Regions from separate parts of the Paenibacillus sp. OSY-SE genome, predicted to be linked through region 3. Evidence: riboswitches for the same ligand, from Rfam matches in the RefSeq annotation. Region 3 holds a riboswitch; each other region holds the start of a gene.

Region 1 (4,226 bases), on a different contig from region 3:
TGGGAAGCAAAGCAAAGGGATGAATTAACGAAGCTGACCGAGCGCAGAAAGCTTTTGGAGGGGATACAGCAAGGGCAGACCCTGTTGCAACTGATGGAACTCCTTCGCATTGATCGGCGTGAGCTCATTATGCGAATTGAAACGCTGGAACGGGAAGGATACCAAGTAGAGACGCTTGTGGAGGCCGAGTTAGCTTCAATGCCAAGGGAAGAAAGGCAGGCGATTGATATGGCTTTTGTGGAGCTGGGGGACGAATACTTAAAACCGGTTTATATAAAAGCGTTCGGTGAAGCGGCCTTAGAGCAAGCCACCGCATCGGTGCAGGCTAACTATGAGCGGATTCGTCTTCTGCGTCTTCTGCATCGCCGTCAGAAGCATGCCCCTGCCGATCGGCAGGTGAGCTGAGAAAAAATATAATGCCCGTGTCCTTGATCAAGTCAGGAACACGGGCAATCGCATGGTCGCTTTGTCAGATCCAATCTTTTTTCCGAAATAAATAGAACATGAATGCGCCGAGTATGAACATAAAGCCCATCGTATAGAAAGAACCAAAATCCCAATCCATGAACGGGATATAGTCGAAGTTCATTCCATAGATGCCTGTAATCAAAGTAAGCGGCATGAATATGGTCGTGATGGCGGTGAACACTCTCATAATGTCGTTCGCGCGATTCGCAATGCTGAGCTGGTATGACTCTCGTAAGTTTCCCATCAGATCGCGGAATGTTTCAAACGTCTCGGACACCTTGACAGCATTCTCATAAATGTCACGGAAGTATTTTTGCAAATCATCGTCGATAAGCCGCAGTTCTTTACGGTAAAGGACGAGCAGCACTTCTTTTTGCGGAGCCAATCCTTTTTTGAGCCAGAGTATTTCGCTTCGCAAGCTAATGATTTCATTTAGATGGGTCTTCTTGGCGCTGACAATAAGCTCTTCTTCCAGATTGTCGATCTTCGCTTCAATTCGATCGGCTACCGTGAAATAGTTGTCAACGACCATGTCAATTAAGTGATATAACATGCGGTCTGCCGCACTGACTTCCTGTTCCCACAGGACCGGCTTTACCATGCGCAGCTCATTTATTTTCTGATTCGTTACTGTAATAATAAAGTGCTTGCCTAGAAATATGTTCAGCGAACGTAAAAATATTTCCTCATCATCAAACCGGATGCTGTTAAACACGATAAAGTAATGGCCTTCATAGATTTCAATCTTCGGGCGTTGCTCTTCTTCGCTCATACAGTCCTCTACGGCCAGATCATGCATGGAGAATAGAGGCTGAAGCACGAGCAAATCATCAATATCGGCATCGATCCAGTAAAAGCCTTGTTCAGGCGTCGTCAATGCGACATTGATGTCTTCCACAGGTGTAAATACCCCTTCGTTTACAAGACGGATTTTCATTGCACTCACTCCTTCGCACCGCCAACTGTTGGCGGGCTGCGTCGTCTATTATTGACGATTCAAGCAGGGAGATGCTCATGACTTCGTCCGTCATTCGGTGCATAGACATACGTCAAGGTAGTTGAAAGCTGTTCAACTTATGGGCACGAACAACAGACAGCAACGGTCTTGGGCGACATCGGTTCCTGTCGAATCGTCATATTCGGTTGTCCGTTCGTACCGTGGCACGGCCTCGGGTCGCCATCCATCCGAAATTCACCTCAACTTATTCGTTATAAATCAGGTAGTGCGGTCACGCACTTGTTAAGTATAACGCTCGTACTTTCACCTTTCAAGAAAAAATGAATTACAGAATTTAGTTGAAACCGAGCAAATGTGTGAAAGTATGAAGTTTGTCATTGATTTAACATATGGCATTTCATAAGAGATGGTGAATTGCCTCTTGACGAGAGGCTGGTCTTTGCTATAAGTTATTACCAAGTCCTATTTGGCAAATGGCAAACAAATGAATAACGAACGATAGCAATCTTATCAAGAGCAGGTGGAGGGACAAGCCCGATGAAACCCGGCAACCGGCGTTAGCCATGACATGGCAGATTCTTGTTCCAAGAATCTTGCAGTTATGTACGTACGGTGCTAATTCTTGCAGCAGCGATCCAATCGTTGCTGACAGATGAGAGAGGCATGAGAACGTAATGCATGACCTTTCTCGAATCGCCGGGAAAGGTCTTTTTTGTATATGAAAAAGGACAGGAGCGCCGTATCCACTTGCTACATACGTTTGCCAGTGCTGCATGTATGGAACCAATATGAAGGAGGAGAGCGTCATGCCGATTAAAATTCCGGATCACTTGCCGGCCAAAGAAATACTGTCTCAGGAGAACATATTCGTTATGGACGAAACACGTGCGTATCACCAAGATATTCGTCCGCTTCGAATTGTAATTCTGAACTTGATGCCGACGAAAGAGACGACGGAAACCCAACTGCTTCGCTTAGTTGGCAATACGCCGCTTCAGGTAGATGTGACATTGCTCCATCCAGCGAGCCATACCTCGAAAAATACATCGGCGGAACATTTGTCGTCCTTTTATAAAACGTTTGAAGAAATTGAGAATCAGCAGTTTGACGGCATGATTATTACAGGGGCTCCCGTGGAGCAGATGGATTTCGAGGACGTGAACTATTGGCAGGAGCTGTGCCTCATCATGAAATGGTCCAAGGAAAATGTGACCTCGACCTTTCATATATGTTGGGCGTCCCAGGCAGGTCTGTACTATCATTACGGCATTCGCAAATATTCACTAGACAACAAAATATTTGGGGTATTTCCCCATACGTTAACGAAGGAAAATGTAAGTCTGACACGCGGCTTCGACGAGATGTTCCTTGTTCCACAATCCCGCCATACGGAAGTGAGACGCGAGGATATCGAGCAAGTTGCCGCCTTGAATATATTAGCGGAATCAGAAGAAGCGGGAGTCTATCTGGTTGCGACTGAGGATGGCAAGCAAATCTTCGTGACCGGGCACTCTGAATACGATCCCTGTACATTGAAATGGGAATATGATCGGGATATCGCGAAAGGGATGGATATGGACATCCCCGCTAATTATTTTCCAAATAACGATCCGTCCAAAAAGCCGTACTCGACTTGGCGTGCGCATGCCAATCTGCTCTTTTCCAACTGGCTGAACTACTATGTATATCAAGAGACGCCGTATGAATTAGGCAGAGCCGTATCGCACAAGGAAGGGGCGCAATTGTAATGGCTGCACAGAACTCAGACAACTACCGCATCGAAAGCCGGCTCGCACAGATCGGGTCGGTGCATGAGCCGAAGACAGGCGCCGTAACGTATCCAATCTTTCAAGCAACCGCGTATCGCCATCCACGGCTCGGGCAGAGCACCGGATTTGATTATATACGTACGAAGAACCCGACCCGGCAAGTGCTGGAAGACGCGGCGGCCGCCTTGGAAGGCGGAGATGCAGGCTTCGCGTGCAGCTCGGGGATGGCAGCATTGCAGACCGTATTCGCGCTGTTCAGTCAAGGGGATCATCTGATCGTGTCGTTGGACTTGTACGGCGGGACATACCGCTTGCTTGAACAGATCATGTCCCGCTTCGGCGTGTCGGCGGCCTATGTTGATACGAACGATATGGATGCGCTCGAGTCGGCGCGCAAGCCGGAGACGAAGGCGGTCATCATCGAGACGCCGACCAATCCGCTCATGATGATAACGGACATCGAACGGGTTGCGGCTTGGGCTAAGGCACACGGCATGTTGACTATCGTCGACAATACGCTCCTTACGCCGTTCTTCCAGCGCCCAATTGAGCTTGGAGCGGATATCGTCGTCCACAGTGCGACGAAGTATTTGGGTGGACATAACGATGTGCTGGCTGGCCTTATCGTGACAAAGGGCAAGGAATTGTCCGACGAAATCGGATTTCTGCATAATTCAATCGGCGCCGTACTCAGTCCGTCGGATTCGTACCAACTGATGCGCGGCATGAAGACGCTCGCCCTCCGAATGGAGCGGCATCAGACTAACGCGACGATCATTGCGAACTGGCTGCTGGACCATCCGGCCATTGAAGCAGTGTACTATCCGGCGCTTCCGCATCATCCGGGCCATGATATTCAGAAGCGGCAGTCGGCGGGCAACACGGGCATCTTCTCGTTCCGCTTGAAGGATGCGCGGTATGTTGAGCCGATTCTGAGACATCTGAAGCTGATTGCATTTGCGGAAAGCTTAGGTGGTGTCGAATCGCTGATGACATATCCGGCCATACAGACGCATGCAGACATTCCGCAG
Region 2 (4,226 bases), on a different contig from region 3:
GTGCGGAACCGGAGATGCGCCGACGACCACTTTCGTCGTTTCGCCACCCGCATTGTCTGAGGCGTTCGTTGCATTGTTGTCTGCCGCCGGCTTGCTTCCGCATGCGGCCAGCACCATTACTAACGTTACGAGAGTCAATACATAAGTCCACTTTTTCATTGCCAACACCTTCTCCTTCCAAACTGCCCCAATTGAATTTTTTGTATATGAGGTTGTTCAAAATCCTCTTAACCTTTTTGAACACTCACTATATGTTGAAGCTCCAAAGAGCGGGCTTCCCAAACCTTATTTGCGGGTAAACTTGCGCACCAACGCATCGCCAATCCACTGCAGCACCTGCACGAGCAGCACCATCACGACAATCGATACAATCATCACTTCGAATTCGTAACGGTGATAACCGTAGCGAATAGCCAGATCCCCTAGACCGCCACCGCCAATCATTCCTGACATGGCCGTATAAGTGACCAGCGTAACCGCCGTAATCGTCGTGCCGGCAATAAGTCCAGGCATCGCTTCCGGGAGCAGCACCTTGCGCACAATCTGCCATGTCGATGCCCCCATCGCTTGCGCTGCCTCGATGACGCCGCGATCCACTTCTCTTAGCGACGTTTCGACCAGACGGGCGAAGAACGGAGCAGCCGCGATGACGAGCGGCGGTATTGTTCCTTCCACACCTATCGAAGTCCCTATAATAATCCGGGTAAGCGGGATAATGGCAATCATCAAAATAACAAACGGCACCGAGCGTAGAATATTGACGATAAATGACACCACCGCGTACACCGGCTTGGCCGCTGCCCTATTCGATTTGCCTGTCAAGTAAAGCAGTACGCCGAGCGGAAGTCCGATAATGAAGGTGAACAATACGGAAAAGAGCATCATCGTCAGCGTATCGGTCGTGGCCGTGCTTACTTCTTCCCAGTTCACTGTAGAGAAATCAAGCTTCATTATGCAATCACCTCCACTTCCAAGCCTTTATCCCGCAACGACAGGAGCGACTGTTCCACGGCCGTCTTCTCTCCGTCAAGTCTTACGACCAACTGGCCGTATGGAACGTCCTTCATGCGCGAGATCGTACCTTGCAGAATGGCGAAGCTGACACCGGCTGCAGTCAATACTTGATGGAGCACCGGCGCGTACGTCACGTCGCCTAAATAATTGATCTTCACCACGCGGGAATGTTCGGTCGCCTGCGTCTTGAAAGCTGCCCAAGGCTGGAGCTCCGCATCATTGCGCTCTTCTAGAATAAACTCACGCGTCACCGGATGCTGCGGCTTCAGAAATACGTCGATGACCTTACCCTGTTCCGCAATTGCACCGGCATGAATAACGGCGACGCGGTCGCATATCGCTTGGATGACGTGCATTTCGTGCGTGATGAGCACAATCGTAATGCCGAACTTGCGGTTAATATCGAGCAACAGGTCAAGTATCGCGTTGGTCGTCTGCGGATCGAGCGCCGAAGTCGCTTCGTCACACAACAGTACCTTCGGATCGTTAGCCAAAGCTCGTGCGATGCCAACCCGCTGCTTCTGTCCGCCAGATAATTGCGCCGGATATTTATCGCGGTGCTCCTCCAGTCCGACGAGACGGATTAAATCGTCCACCTTCGCCTGCACTTTTTCTTTCGGTGTGTGTGCAAGCTGCAGCGGAAAGGCGATATTGTCAAATACCGTCGCAGATGACAGCAGATTAAAATGCTGAAAAATCATGCCTATCTTGCGGCGCTGCTGCTGCAGTCCTCCCTGAGTCAGCTTCGTCAGCTCGACGCCGTCAACGGTCACCGTTCCAGATGTCGGCCGTTCCAGCAGATTTATGCTGCGCAGCAAGGTACTCTTGCCTGCCCCAGAGTGGCCGATAATGCCGAAAATTTCGCCATCCGCCACTGTCAGGCTTACATCGTCCAGCGCCAGCGGTCCGCTTGCTTTGCCTCTCGCATCATATTGTTTGCTTATATGTTCCAAACGAATCAATGGAATCGTCACCTTCCTTTATGCATCGCGTATGCATGATCCGTACGCGTTATTGGCTGTCAGCTTATTCATAATAGGACAGCTCATGAATGTATTATACAGGATTATATATAAAAAGCCCCCTCTTGGCAGATGCCAAAAGGGGGCTACGTCGATTCGCTGTCTCTTGCAGTTGAAACTGGCGGTTGTTCGCAACTCTCCCTTTTCTTATCTGCCAGAACCGTCACGTTCTGAAGGAATTAGCACCATTGACATCTTGCAAGCATATAACGCACCGAAGCGTCATATTGACCGGGTTGCAAGATCGGTTGCCGGGCTTCACAGGGCCTGTCCCTCCGCCACTCTTGATAAGAAAACGGTTATGAAATTTAAATTGAGTATAATCCAGCATTTGAAAGTTGTCAATTAACTTTTTTTACCTTACGTTTCATTTTTCTAGTTTGCACAATTCCTCAAAGGCGATCAGCAACGTTTCGCATGCCATATGGAAACCATCCTGTAAATCCTGCAAATTCGCTTGGATATCCTCCAGCTTGATTTTATCACTTAAGCTGCGGTGGCGCTGCCATAAATCATCCTGCATTTCCGCATTCATATGGTGAATTTCCGTATTGCGGCGCTTGCGGAGACGCTGAAGAGCATCGCCGTACTGATCTTTCAAGGCGGTTAACCGTTCGGCCAAGCGCGGATGGCTGCCTTTGAACCGGATTTGACGCAGAACCGTGAAGTAAGAAAAACGATGCTTCACCTTCTCCGTCTCCAATTGCAGCACCGTGTTCAGGAGCGTCCCGAGCTTGTCCAAAATGGAGAAGACGCGAATGAATCCGTTCTTGTAGAAATAGACATGCCGATAGTAATCATCCAGTTCCTCATCGTCCATCTCCGCTTGATATCGCTTCGTTACGCGCTCCGCAAACTTATCGGAAGCATAAACGCTTTGTTCCAGCTCATCCAAGGATGTCTTTAACCCGACGGTCCAGATTTCAATTTTGCGCCAATAGTGCTCCGGATCGCCCTGCTTGTCCATTTGCTTGCGCACAACGTTCAAGTAGCGCTCCATCAACACCATGGCTTCCTGTAATTCTCCTTCGTCCTGACGGGGCGCTTCACCGAACAGAATGCGCAGCATGGAACTCCTCCTTGTCGATACTAACACGTGAATGGATCCGTGATTATAAGAGGTCCCGTTCAACAACCGCTTATAGTCCGTTCGGGAAATAGTCTTTCCAACGTTGGTCAACCTGTTGCACGATATCTTCACGCGGGAACAATTCGTCTGGGTAACCCGGCTTCATGCGCGCATCGATGACAATCGGTAATTTATAGGCAAGATGGTGATTGCGGACTTCCATTCCCGCGTATATATCAGATGCAGGGTTAAATCGCGTAAATACCGTCCATAGAAACGGAAGCTGTCCGTTCGCGACTTGGGCATCATCCACTAAGAACACAAGCGGCCATTTCGTCTCTTTCTCCGTGAGACGCGCCAATACGCGTTCCGCCAGCTGCGGCTCTGCCTCATACGAAGCGCCAGCTACTGTCAAGCAGCCGCGGCAAAAGACGGCGACATCATGAATCTCGCCAATTTCGCCCTCCTCGTACGTATGCGGCAGTTCCCGCACTGGCTCGCCTACGCCAAGCAGAATGCCTTTGCTGCCATGGTTCAGCTTATGCCCGGTATAATCGAGCGTATCGTGCGACGTGTTATTCATCACATACAAGTCGCTCTCTGGCTTAAATCGCTCGAGCACTGCTTCGGTCAGCTCAGCAAAGTTCTCTAGGTCAACGGGCTGATCCGTCAGCATGAGGAACTTCGTCAAGCTGAGCTGGCCTTCACCGAGAATGCGGAAGCCGGACAGAAGCGCTTCACGTGAATAGCTTTCGCGCACGACGGCGGCGGCCAAGGAATGGACGCCCGTTTCTGGATATGGATGCACCTTGCGCACCGTCGGCATGACGAGCGGGAACGCCGGGGACAACAGCCTTACCAAATATTCGCCCAAGTAATAGTCCTCTTGACGAGGCTTGCCTACAACCGTCGCCGGATAGATCGCATCCTTGCGGTGATACATCTGCTTCACATTAAGCACCGGGAACTCGTGCGCCCATGAGTAATAGCCGTAATGGTCACCGAACGGCCCTTCCATGCGGCGGACATGCGGCGGCACATAGCCTTGAATTACGAAATCCGCTTCAGCCGGAATACGGTGTCCTTCAAAGCCGCTGTCTACGACTGGAAGGCGTTCACCC
Region 3 (4,226 bases):
TAGAATCAGATGCGCAATCAGTCTATGTCGGCAACGACCTGAGTATTTACAGAAAGATATAGAATGGGGAACAAGTCTTGAAAACTTTTAAAAAGGTATATGTCGAAGTTACAAGCGTATGCAATCTGGCTTGCAGCTTCTGCCCGCAAACGGCTCGCAAGGCTAATTTCATTAAGCCGGACACCTTTAACAACATATTGGATCAGATTAAACCGCATACGAATTATATTTATCTTCACGTCAAAGGCGAGCCCCTCCTTCATCCCAAAATCGATGAGTTGCTGGATGCCAGCCATGCAAAAGGGTTCAAGGTCAATATTACGACGAATGGAACACTTATTCATAAAAATAGGCATAAGCTGCTGGGGAAACCGGCGCTGCGCCAAATGAACTTCTCGCTGCACAGCTTCGACGGACATGAGGGGTCGGAAAATCGAGAGGGATACTTGGCTGATATTCTTTCTTTTGTGCGGGAAGCGGCTGAGCATAATGTCATCATATCGTTCAGGTTATGGAATTTGGACCAAGACAATGCAACAAATTCGATAAAGAGCAGAAACCGGGAAACACTAGCCATTTTAGAAAAAGAATTTAATTTGGACTACAAAATAGAAGAAAAAGTGATGCCAGGCAGCGGAGTCAAAATCGCCGACAGAATCTATTTGAATCAGGACCATGAATTTCAATGGCCGAGCCTGCAAGCTCCGGAGGATGATGGCAAAGGCTTCTGTCATGCGCTTCGGAGTCAAGCGGCCGTGCTGGTCGACGGAACGGTCGTGCCCTGCTGTCTGGATGGCGAGGGCGTCATTAATTTAGGCAATATTAATAGCACTCCTTTCTCTGAAATTGTAGAAGGCGAAAGAGCGAATAATCTGTACTATGGATTTTCCAGAAGAGAAGCTGTAGAGGAATTATGCAGGAAGTGCGGGTATCGGCAGAGATTCGGCACATGAAGCTTATCTCGATAACATACTAGACCGCCTCAAGGGCGGCCGGAGTTTATCTGCAATAAAAAAGGCGTGCGAATTTACGAAATTTGACACGTCTTTTTTTACTTGTTGACTTATTCCATTTCGTTTCCGTTTATATCATTATCAGCCTTTTCAAAACATAGGTTAACCGTTCTGCCATTCGAACGAGTGCGATGGAGCACGTTCGCTTTCACTGTATATACATCACCAGGCAGCAATGTTTCCGTTCGATCTTCAAAATCTATCAATAATTCTCCTCGACCACCAGAAAGAGCTCGTCACAATTTTCATGCTTATGCCAGTGAAAATCACCATCAATGACGGCAGCACGAACCACGTGATCATTGACTTCACCAACTACAAAATTCGCATATTGATTGATGTCCTTGGTCATTTCAAAAATGTTAACCTTTTCCGTTTTCAATCAACTCACCTCTGGTGTGTTTATATATCCCCAACAAAAAATTATACCACGGAAAGATATCATTTCCAGTTTGAAAATAAATATTGAAAATTTTATTGACAAGCAAATCTTTCATGTGTATTATTTTCACTACAAAACTTCATATTTTACCTTATCAAGAGTGACTGAGGGAATAGGCCCTATGACGTCCGGCAACCTTACCAGTAGAGTAAACGGTGCTAAATCCTACGGAATGTATCACATTCTGAGAGATAAGTTGGTTAATGCCAGTTCAACCTCTTTCTCTTATGAAAGAGGTTTTTTTGTATCATGAGTGTCTAGCAACAGGAATAGCGGGGTGAGAGCGATGATAGAAATTAGAAATCTAATAAAGGAGTACAGAAGCAAATCATCTACAGTCGTTGGCGTGAACAACGTTTCCTTAACGATAAACAAAGGAGAAATCTACGGTATTATCGGACGAAGCGGAGCAGGAAAAAGTTCGCTCCTGCGCTGCATCAACTTGTTGGAGGAGCCTACTTCGGGCAACATCTTCGTCGATGGAGTGGACCTGACAGCTTTAAAGGGCGAAGGCTTACGCCAAGCCCGGTTAAAGATCGGGATGATTTTTCAGCATTTCCACCTGATTCGCTCCAAGACGGTGTATGAGAACATCGCCTTTGCACTGAAGGCAAATCATAAATCAAAAGAAGAAATCGACACTCGCGTCACGGATCTGCTGGAGATGGTCGGCCTGTCCGACAAACGCAATGTGTATCCGGCCCAGCTGAGCGGCGGACAAAAACAGCGGGTAGGCATCGCCAGAGCATTGGCGAACGAGCCGCATGTGCTGTTGTGTGATGAAGCGACGTCCGCTCTTGATCCCGAGACGACACAAGCGATTTTGGAGCTGTTGAAAAAAATCAATCGCGAGTTGAAGCTTACCATTGTGCTCATTACCCATGAGATGGAAGTGGTGAAAGATATATGCGATCGGATGGCCGTGATGCAAGACGGAAATGTGGTGGAGGAAGGAGCTGTCTATGATATTTTTTCCGAGCCTAAGCATCCGATGACCCAATCGTTCATTAGCAGCCTGTTCCAATTTAACCTTCCTGAACGCTTGCTCCAGCATTGCCGAGGAACGATTGTCAAAATTCACTTTGTTGCGCCGCAGGCAGAAGAAGCGATCATCACCGATGTTCTGCAGGCCTATCAGGTCAAAGGCAACATCCTGCATGGGAAAATTGAATATATCCGTGACAATCCTCTCGGTATTCTCATCTTGGAGCTCATCGGAGACGCTGTGGAAGTACAGCGGGCTATCGATTATATAAGAGAGCGTACATATCGACTGGAGGTGATCTACCATGCTGACGGATTCTCTAATCCAACTATTGCCTGACCTGAACAAAGCTTTCTTTCAGACGTTGTATATGGTAGGAATTTCGCTTTCTGCCGCCTTAATTCTGGGTCTTCCTATTGGAATTCTCTTATTTGTAACCGACAAGGGTCTGTTTCTGGAACACACGCCGACGAAAAATATATTGGGATTTATCGTCAACATAATCCGGTCGGTCCCATTTATTATTTTGCTTGTCACCTTGCTGCCAGTAACGAAATTCATTACAGGCACCACCATCGGCCCAACGGCCGCCTCGGTATCCCTATCGGTCGCCTCGATCCCGTTTTTTGCCCGGCTGGTGGAGACGGCGTTGCGCGAGATCGACAAGGGGGTCATTGAAGCAGCTGTCTCAATTGGAGCTACGCCGTGGATGATTATAAAGGATGTGCTGCTCCCCGAGGCGAAGCCTGGCATTATTCAAGGCGTGAACATTACCGCGATCAGCCTGGTTGCCTATTCGGCGATGGCAGGCACCGTTGGCGGAGGCGGGATTGGCGACTTAGCCATTCGTTTCGGCTATTACCGCTACGATAATACCGTGATGTTCACAACAGTGGTCATCTTGGTTTGCCTAGTGCAACTGATTCAATACGGCGGAGATTACATCGCCAAAAAAGTAGATAAGCGTTAAATTAAGTGCGTGTTCAAAAGAGAACTTTTTACCTATTATATTACACATCATATGGAGGTATTTAACATGAAAAAAGCTGCAATCCTACTCTCTCTCATCCTGGCGATTGGTGTGCTTGCCGGATGCGGCAACAGCACGTCAACCACAACCAGCGATAAAGACTCGAACCAAGAAGAAAGCAAAGCTTTAAAAATCGGAGCCACTGCTGGACCTTACAGTGATATGGTTACTAAAGCAATCAAGCCGATTATGGAGAAAAAAGGATACACGGTCGAGGTAATCGAATTCGGTGATTACGTCCAGCCGAACCTAGCGTTGTCCAACGGTGATTTGAACGCGAACTTATTCCAGCATAAAATTTACATGGAAAATTTCGCAAAAGAAAATAAGCTGCAATTGTCTGAGCTCATCTCCGTTCCGACCGCACCGATGGGCATCTATTCATCGAAATTCAAATCGTTGGATGAAGTTGCAGCTGGAAGCACCGTCGCAGTTGCCAACGATCCGACGAATCTTGCACGCACGTTAGGACTGCTGCAAGATGCAGGACTCCTTACCATTAAAGATGACATCGATCCGTTGCGGGTATCGGAGAAAGACGTAAAAGATAATCCGAAGCAACTCGTGCTCCAGCCGATAGAAGCAGGGCAGCTGCCGCGCGCGGCGGATAGCGTCGACCTGTCGCTCGTTCCCGGCAACTTCGCACTGGCTGCCAAAATGAATCTGTTGGATGCTCTGAAGCTCGAAAATATGCCGGATGACTATCGCAACCGCTTGGTCGTAAATACAGCGGAGCTGGACAAGCAATTCGCGAAG

What was found. Region 3 has a riboswitch for S-adenosylmethionine ahead of A372_RS0103975 (methionine ABC transporter ATP-binding protein). Riboswitches for the same ligand answer to the same signal wherever they lie in the genome.
Region 1: another riboswitch for S-adenosylmethionine. It lies ahead of metA (homoserine O-acetyltransferase MetA); the one in region 3 lies ahead of A372_RS0103975 (methionine ABC transporter ATP-binding protein).
Region 2: another riboswitch for S-adenosylmethionine. It lies ahead of A372_RS0125540 (methionine ABC transporter ATP-binding protein); the one in region 3 lies ahead of A372_RS0103975 (methionine ABC transporter ATP-binding protein).

The regions. Positions count from the first base shown of each region.
Region 1 is NZ_ALKF01000183.1:52,749-56,974, forward strand. It holds gene A372_RS0115525 (HRDC domain-containing protein) at 1-405, shown strand, start outside; gene corA (magnesium/cobalt transporter CorA) at 470-1,405, opposite strand; SAM riboswitch class I at 1,931-2,085, shown strand; gene metA (homoserine O-acetyltransferase MetA) at 2,233-3,174, shown strand; gene A372_RS0115540 (aminotransferase class I/II-fold pyridoxal phosphate-dependent enzyme) at 3,174-4,226, shown strand, end outside.
Region 2 is NZ_ALKF01000199.1:92,634-96,859, forward strand. It holds gene A372_RS0125530 (MetQ/NlpA family ABC transporter substrate-binding protein) at 1-159, opposite strand, end outside; gene A372_RS0125535 (methionine ABC transporter permease) at 286-951, opposite strand; gene A372_RS0125540 (methionine ABC transporter ATP-binding protein) at 951-1,976, opposite strand; SAM riboswitch class I at 2,181-2,330, opposite strand; gene A372_RS0125545 (Cthe_2314 family HEPN domain-containing protein) at 2,404-3,105, opposite strand; gene A372_RS0125550 (UbiD family decarboxylase) at 3,176-4,226, opposite strand, start outside.
Region 3 is NZ_ALKF01000144.1:753-4,978, forward strand. It holds gene A372_RS0103965 (radical SAM/SPASM domain-containing protein) at 78-953, shown strand; partial or broken gene A372_RS33210 (cupin domain-containing protein) at 1,064-1,365, opposite strand; SAM riboswitch class I at 1,544-1,653, shown strand; gene A372_RS0103975 (methionine ABC transporter ATP-binding protein) at 1,742-2,779, shown strand; gene A372_RS0103980 (methionine ABC transporter permease) at 2,745-3,410, shown strand; gene A372_RS0103985 (MetQ/NlpA family ABC transporter substrate-binding protein) at 3,477-4,226, shown strand, end outside.